Regions from separate parts of the Pantoea sp. sgz302252 genome, predicted to be linked through region 1. Evidence: predicted binding sites of a transcription regulator. Region 1 holds the regulator's gene; the other holds the start of a gene.
What was found. Region 1 encodes PurR, which represses purine synthesis genes. Its sites were predicted from a motif close to CANGCAAACGTTTGCNTG; they were not measured.
Positions count from the first base shown of each region.

Region 2: ACLW56_RS13730 (amino acid aminotransferase) is a predicted target of PurR. The motif match lies at 2,684-2,701, and genes of this name have one in related genera.

Region 1 is NZ_JBLFJW010000004.1:71,990-76,205, forward strand. Features, by position in the region: gene ACLW56_RS04480 (MFS transporter) at 1-652, opposite strand, end outside; gene ACLW56_RS04485 (YnhF family membrane protein) at 823-912, opposite strand; gene purR (HTH-type transcriptional repressor PurR) at 1,206-2,231, shown strand; gene punR (DNA-binding transcriptional activator PunR) at 2,401-3,312, opposite strand; gene punC (purine nucleoside transporter PunC) at 3,426-4,216, shown strand, end outside.
Region 2 is NZ_JBLFJW010000016.1:78,906-83,121, forward strand. Features, by position in the region: gene ACLW56_RS13720 (YcbK family protein) at 158-709, shown strand; gene ACLW56_RS13725 (MBL fold metallo-hydrolase) at 725-1,372, shown strand; gene ACLW56_RS13730 (amino acid aminotransferase) at 1,430-2,620, opposite strand; gene ACLW56_RS13735 (porin) at 2,805-3,998, opposite strand.

The sequences.
Region 1 (4,216 bases):
ACATCGCCCCTGCCCCAAGCACCGTGGTAAGTAAAGCGGTCAGCACCTGAGGGCGTACCAGCACAGAGAGTTCCTGCTTCACGTTCGGACGCTCACCGCTGCTGCCTTTCGGTAAGGAGAACCACAGGCTCGCCATCGCCACCACACCCAGCCCCGCCGTTGCAAGGAATGACATACGCCAGCCGATGGTTTCACCCAGCCAGGTGGCAGCAGGAACGCCGCCGATATTGGCAATCGTCAGGCCCATAAACATGGTCGCGACGGCGCTGGCCTGTTTATGTTTCGGCACTACGCTTGCGGCCACCACCGACCCAAGGCCAAAGAAAGCGCCATGATTAAGGCTGGTAATGATGCGAGAAAGCAACAGCATGGTGTAATCCGGTGCGATGGCCGAGAGCACATTGCCGAGGGTAAAAATCGCCATCAGGAAGATAAGTGCATTACGGCGAGCACGATGTGACAGCAGCAACGTCATCAGCGGCGCACCAATCATCACGCCGATGGCATACGCGCTGATCAGCATCCCCGCGACAGGAATGGAGACATCGACCCCTTTAGCGATAACGGGCAGCAGCCCCATCGGAGAGAATTCCGTGGTGCCAATACCAAAAGCCCCGATTGCCAGTGCCAGCAGGGGAAAGTTGATTTTCATGTTGTGACTCCGGTAAGCCATCCTGAAGTGATGGCGCGACAGCAGAAGTCAAAAGCATGACATCAATCACAAAAAAACAAAAGTGAACGAAATGGCAAAAGATTTTTGCGAAATTGATAACAATCTAAGGAAGGGCGTCACGGAGGAGGCGCGGGCCTCCTCCGCGTAAATCAGTGCAGGACTGCGGTCAGTGCGCCAATGATGATCACACCCAGGGCAAAAACGGTCGTCATCAACGAGAGCTTCAGGTCGGTACTCATCAATTTTTCTCCTTTTAATCCCCACAACAAAAGTGAGCTTGCTCATTTTTGCACAGTTAAGCGTAAAAATCTTCCAGGTTTTCGGCCCATAACGATTTTTCTCTTTCCCTTTGCCTCAGAATCAGACAAAATTCCACGCTAATTTAAAAGCGTAGCAGCCATTGACCCCCTCCCGTCGTCCTGTGTTGTTTCCCGGCGTACCGCAATTGAAATGAATTGCACTCAGGGTGTGTAAAGGCAAACGTTTTCGTGTCGATAATCAGGCGTAAGGAAAGGGTCTGGAGTGAGAGCGAATGGCAACAATTAAAGATGTAGCGAAGCGCGCAAACGTTTCCACTACAACTGTATCACATGTAATTAACAAGACGCGTTTCGTTGCGGAAGAGACCCGCAACGCGGTATGGGCGGCCATTAAAGAGCTGCATTACTCCCCAAGCGCCGTGGCTCGCAGCCTGAAAGTGAACCACACCAAAACCATTGGTCTGCTGGCAACCAGCAGCGAAGCCGCCTATTTTGCGGAAATTATCGAAGCCGTTGAGAAAAACTGCTTCGAAAAGGGCTATACCCTGATTCTGGGGAATGCCTGGAACAACCTGGAAAAACAGCGTGCCTATCTGTCGATGATGGCGCAAAAACGCGTCGATGGCCTGCTGGTGATGTGCTCTGAATACCCGCAATCCGTGCTCGATATGCTTGAAGAATATCGCCATATTCCGATGGTGGTGATGGACTGGGGCGAATCAAAAGCGGACTTCACTGACTCCGTTAACGATAACGCTTTCCAGGGCGGCTATCTGGCTGGTCGTTATCTGATTGAACGCGGCCACCGTGATATTGGCGTGATCCCAGGCCCTATGGAGCGCAATACCGGCGCGGGTCGTCTGGCAGGCTTTATGAAAGCCATGGAAGAAGCGCAGGTTAAGATCCCGGAAAACTGGATTGTGCAGGGTGATTTCGAGCCTGAATCCGGCTACCGCGCCATGCAGCAAATCCTTGCGCAACAGCCACGCCCTACTGCCGTCTTCTGCGGCGGCGATATCATGGCGATGGGCGCACTGTGCGCCGCCGATGAAATGGGCTTGCGCGTTCCGCAGGACATTTCCGTGATTGGCTACGATAACGTGCGCAACGCGCGCTTCTTTACCCCTGCGCTGACCACCATTCACCAGCCTAAAGATTCACTGGGTGAAGCGGCGTTTGACATGCTGCTGGACCGCATCGTTAACAAGCGCGAAGAGTCGCAGTCAATTGAGGTGCATCCTCGTTTGATCGAGCGCCGCTCTGTCGCCGACGGTCCATTCCGCGATTACCGCCGTTAAGAGTCAGGAGCCGGTTATGCCGGCTCCTCAAGTTGCTGACAAAGAAGGAAAAAGCGTGGTTTCTCCTTCTTCGTGGTGAGCAGCCGAAAATCAATAAATTGATTTTCCTTGTTTTTTTGGATAACAACGCTTTACTCGTTAGCGATTTGTGATCGGACTCAGGAGCCGGTTATGCCGGCTCCTGCAACCATTCCTTATTTAACGTTTCACTGTCCCCCAGATAGTCCAGCAGCCAGGTTAACGCCGGTGACATATCATTCTGTTGCCAGGTCAGGCAGCAAGCCGCATCCGGAAACGGGTTCTCCAGTTCTAGAGCCACCCACTCCCCACTGTCGATCCATGGGCGAGCAAAATGCCCTGGCACCATCCCAACGCATAAGCCTGCAGAAAGACACGTTGCTGAAGATTCCCAGTCTGGCACCACAATGCGCTTTTGGTTATCCAGCAGCCAGGTAATGCGTTTTGGCAATGAACGAGAGGTGTCTTCGCGCACCAACGAAGGCCAGTTGCGCAACACATCGTCGCTTAGCGGCCCCTTCATCTGCGCCAAAGGGTGACGGCTGGACACAACACAATTCCAGTTGAGCATTCCCATGTCGCGGAACGCATAACGTCCGCCGACAGGGATCGCCTGCGTTGCGCCAATTGCCAGCTCCACGCGGCCATCGGAGAGCGCATCCCACACGCCGTTGAACACTTCCTGAAAGACACAAAGCTCCACATCCTGAAAGTGGCGATAAAAATCGACAATCAGCTGTCGGGTTCGCTCTGGCCTGACAATATTATCGACAGCAATCGCCAGATTACCGCGCCAGCCGTTAGCAATTTGCTGGCACTGCTGGCGAGTGATCTGCATTTTTTTGATAACAGAGCGCCCTTCTTTCAGAAACCAGACCCCGGCTGGCGTTAATTCCACGTCGCGATGACGGCGTTCAAACAGCGGCACCGCCAGCCATTCTTCCAGCTGACGCACGGTATAACTGACCGAAGAAGGCACGCGATGCAGTTCCTGCGCTGCCGCGCTGAAGCTACCATTGCGTGCTACGGCATCCACCACTTCAAGAGAGTATTCGGACCACATAATCTGCCTGCAAAATTTTTGAATCCACCCGACAAATATTAGCGTTTCACAAGCGAAGTTGCACTCCCTACACTCTGCTGCCATCACCACCTGCAACGAGAAAGAGAATGACTATGCAACCAGGAATTGGTTTTTTGTGCTGGCTGGCAGGCTTAAGCGTGCTGGGTTTTCTGGCAACCGACATGTACCTGCCCGCCTTCGCCGCGATTCAGAATGATTTACAAACACCGGCTGCAGCCGTCAGCGCAAGCCTGAGCCTGTTCCTCGCCGGGTTCGCTTTCGCACAATTATTGTGGGGGCCGCTGTCCGATCGTTACGGGCGCAAACCCATTCTGCTGATTGGCCTCGCGATTTTCGCCGTGGGCTGTATTGGCATGCTTTGGGTTCGTGATGCCACGTGGCTGCTTGTGCTGCGCTTCATCCAGGCGGTGGGGGTGTGCGCCGCAGCGGTGACCTGGCAAGCGATGGTGACGGACTACTATCCTGCGCAGCGTACTAACCGCATCTTCGCCACCATTATGCCGCTGGTTGGGCTTTCCCCTGCCCTGGCGCCACTGCTGGGCAGCTGGATCCTGCACCATTTTGAATGGCAGGCCATTTTCGCCACGCTGTTTGGTATCACGTTGATGTTGATGCTGCCTGCACTGCGCCTGAAAAAACCAGTAAAGAAAGCGCACAAAGAAGAACAAGCGTTGACGTTCATGACCTTGCTGCGTTCTCGTGATTATCGTGGCAACGTGCTTATCTACGCGGCCTGCTCAGCGAGCTTTTTTGCCTGGCTGACCGGTTCCCCGTTCATTCTGAATGCGATGGGCTACGGCCCGACAGTGATTGGTCTGAGCTATGTGCCGCAGACCATCGCTTTCCTGATTGGCGGTTACGGTTGTCGCGCCGCGTTGCAGAA
Region 2 (4,216 bases), on a different contig from region 1:
GGTGTCGTATGTAGTAGTTAATTTGGGCTCATATTGCTGTAGCGCCCGTATTTACTGGGGTTAGGGTGTCTTGACGTCAGCGCTTTTGGCGGTTAAGGTGCCCTCCGTGCGCCAGAAGTGCATAAATAACGACCATTTACTTGTAGACCTGATTACCATGGACAAATTTGACGCTAATCGCCGCAAATTGCTGGCGTTGGGTGGTGTTGCGCTCGGCGTAGCGGCCATCCTTCCGACGCCAGCATTTGCCACCCTCTCGACACCTCGTCCGCGTATTTTGACGCTCAATAACCTGCACACCGGTGAGTCGCTCAAAGCGGAGTTTTTCGATGGCAGAGGCTATATTCAGGATGAATTAGCAAGACTTAACCATTTCTTCCGTGATTTCCGCGCGAATAAAATAAAGTCCATCGACCCTGGATTGTTTGACCAGCTTTACCGCCTTCAGGGACTGTTGGGGACCAACAAGCCTGTGCAGCTGATCTCTGGTTATCGCTCGTTAGATACCAATGATGAATTGCGCGCGCGCAGCCGCGGTGTCGCGAAGCACAGCTACCACACCAAAGGCCAGGCGATGGATTTTCATATTGAAGGTGTTTCGTTAAGCAATATTCGCAAAGCCGCGTTATCTATGCGCGCAGGTGGTGTAGGATATTACCCACGTAGCAACTTTGTGCATATTGATACCGGTCCGGTGAGGACCTGGTAACGAAACAGGAGCAACATGAACTATCGTATTATTCCGGTTACGGCTTTCGCCCAGAATTGTTCGCTCATCTGGTGTGAGCAGACCAGGCTCGCTGCGCTAGTGGATCCGGGCGGTGACGCTGAGCGTATCAAACAGGAAGTCGCCGCAGCAGGTGTCACGCTGATGCAAATCCTGTTAACTCACGGTCATCTCGATCACGTGGGGGCCGCCGCAGAACTGGCCGCGCACTATGGTGTGCCGGTTATCGGCCCGGAAAAAGAAGATGAGTTCTGGCTCACGGGGCTGCCGGCACAAAGCCGGATGTTCGGCCTCGAAGATTGTCAGCCTTTGACGCCAGACCGCTGGTTAGCGGAAGGTGATAGCGTAAGCGTGGGCACTATCAGCCTGCAGGTCTTACACTGTCCGGGGCATACGCCAGGTCATGTCGTGTTTTTCGACAAAGCCTCAGAGCTGTTGATTTCCGGTGATGTGATTTTCAAAGGCGGTGTAGGGCGCAGTGATTTCCCGCGCGGTGACCATGGGCAGCTTATCGATTCGATTAAGCGCAAATTGTTGCCGTTAGGGGACGAAGTGAGTTTTATTCCAGGCCATGGCCCAATGTCGACGCTCGGTTATGAGCGGCTGCATAATCCTTTCCTGCAGGATGAAATGCCTGTCTGGTAAACAAGAACACAGTAAAAAGGCCGCTAGCAAATAGCGGCCTTTTTCTTTACGGCTGGCTTACAGCACGGCCACAATCGCTTCGCACAGCGGCGCCATGTTGTCCGGCGTCATGCCCGCAACGTTAATACGCCCGGAAGCGACGGCGTAAACGCCGAACTCTTCACGCAGACGGAGGACCTGTTCTTTAGTCAGGCCGCTGAAGGAGAACATGCCGTTCTGTTTGGTGATAAAGCTGAAATCGCGATCCGCGCCTTTCTCTGCCAGAGTGTTCACAAGCAGCAGACGCATGCGCTGGATACGCTGGCGCATGTCGGTCAGTTCTTGCTCCCAGATAGCGCGCAGTGCGTCGTTGCTGAGGATCGTCGCCACTACAGAAGCACCGTGAGCCGGAGGGTTAGAATAGTTGGCACGAATGACAGACTTCATCTGGCTGAACGCACGGTCAGCGGTGTCTGCGTCTGCAGAGACTAAAGTGCAGGCACCGACACGTTCGTTATACAGACCGAAGTTTTTGGAGAAGGAGCTCGCCACCAGCAGTTCTTTATGCACGGCTGCGAACGCGCGCAGGCCTTCAGCATCCTCTTCCAGGCCGCGAGCAAAGCCCTGATAGGCGAAGTCGAACAGCGGCAGCCACCCTTTTTCGACAGACAGTTTGGCAAGCTGTTGCCACTGTTCCAGCGTAGGGTCGATGCCGGTTGGGTTATGGCAGCAGCCATGGAACAGCACCACATCACCCGCTTGCGCTTCATTCAGGCTTGCTACCAGGCCGTCAAAATCAAGCGCATGCGCTGCTGAATCATAATAAGTGTATTCACGCACTTCCAGACCTGCAGAATTGAACACGCCTTTGTGGTTCGGCCAGCTAGGGTTGCTGACCCAAATGCGTTTTACATCCGTGTTTTTCGCCAGAAAATCCGCTGCAACGCGCAGAGCACCGGTGCCGCCTGGCGTCTGAGCGGTACGTGCACGTTTGTCACTCACAATCGCGCTGCCTTTTCCGAACAGCAGTTCCTGGGTGCAGCGACCGAATTCAGGAATACCATCAATGCCGAGATAGTTCTTGGTGGTCTCATTTTCCAGCAAATAAAGCTCAGCTTTTTTTACGCTGGTCAGGACCGGGGTCTTACCGGTCTCGTCTTTGTAAACACCAATCCCGAGATTGATTTTCCCGGGGCGGTCATCGGCACGAAACAGATCGGCCAGGCCCAGAATGGGGTCGGCAGGGGCAGCGGTTATGTTCTCAAACATGACGAGGTTCCATTGTGGTTACTGAGGGGAAATCCGTTATCAGGTTAACGGTAGATGGATGAAATGCCAACCGTTTGCGACAAAAAGGGTAAGGCTTTTTTAAAGTCGGGATTTTTTCCTGACGGACATAAAAAAACAGGGCCGAAGCCCTGTTTCTTAAGCATATAACAAAGTGGCGTAGCGATTAGAACTGGTAAACGATACCAACAGCAGCCTGGTCGTCAGTCGCGTTGCCAGAAGCTTTAGAGTAGTCGTTGTCGTTCAGCAGGTTGAATTTGTACGCTGCATAGACGTTCATGTTCTTGTTGAAGTAGTACCAGGTACCCACTTCAATGTATTTAACCAGGTCAGCATCACCGCCGTTGAAGGTCCCTTTGGTTGAAGTACGAGCCAGCAGGTCTTTACCTTTGGACTGAACGTAACCAATGGATGGGCGCAGACCGAAGTCGAACTGGTACTGAACCACGGCTTCGATGTTCTGAGTTTTGTTCGCGAAGTTGCTGTCTGGCTCACGAGTCATGTTGTAAGTCTGAGCATACATCACAGCAGCGTAGACGTTGTTCGCGTCGTATTTGCTCGCGATAGACCATGCTTCAGCGCGGTCGCCACCAGCACTTGCGGTACCAACCAGCACGCCACCAGGGGTCGTGAAGGTAGCCGGGTTAACCTGAGCGTCGGTACGGTCAGCAGTCTCGTAACCAGCCGCAACGCTGAAGCCTTCCAGGAATTCGTACTGAACGGAGGAGCTTACGCCGTCGCCGTTTGCTTTCGCGCCGTTACCCGCCAGGTTCACGCTATTGACGCTGCCGTTGTCATTGTAGTCAACGTCGATTGGGCTGTTACGCTCGTTTTTACCCTGATACTGCAGGGCGAAGCTCAGGCCATCAACCAGACCGAAGAAGTTGTTGTTACGGTAGGTCAGAACGCCAGTGGTACGGCCGTTCATGAAGTTGTCGGTGGCAGCCCAGGAATCGCCGCCCCACTCAACCAGCATATCGGTGTATGCCGCTACGTCGTAGATGGCACCGTAGTTACGACCGTAGTCGATAGAACCCGCGTCACCAAACTTCAGACCCGCGAAGGCCAGACGAGTTTTGGTACCCTGAGCGCCTTCAGCATTGGAAGCATCCAGGTTGTATTCCCACTGACCGTAACCGGTGATCTGGTCGTTGATCTGAGTTTCACCTTTGAAGCCGATACGGGCATAGGTGGTGTCGTTGCTGTTGGTGTCGCCGTTGGTGGTCCAGATGTGCTCACCCACTGCTTTACCGTAAAAGTCCAATTTGTTGGCATTTTTGTTATAGATTTCTGCTGCGTTTGCCGCACCAGCTGCCAACAGGGCAGGGATAACCACTGCCAGGATATTGCGCTTCATCATTATTTATTACCCTCATTAGGTTTTTTATGGACACTTGCCACTGCCGCCAATAAGTTTCGTCAATAAAAATTTACGGAACTATTGATGAGAGTTTGGTGTCTTTCTGTGTCTGGGAGGCATATTTCCATTCATGACAACGTTTCGCTAGCCTGAAAGTGCTACAAATATCGTAAATAAGTTACAAAAAGAAATAATGTGTAATTAAATGTGTAAATTCA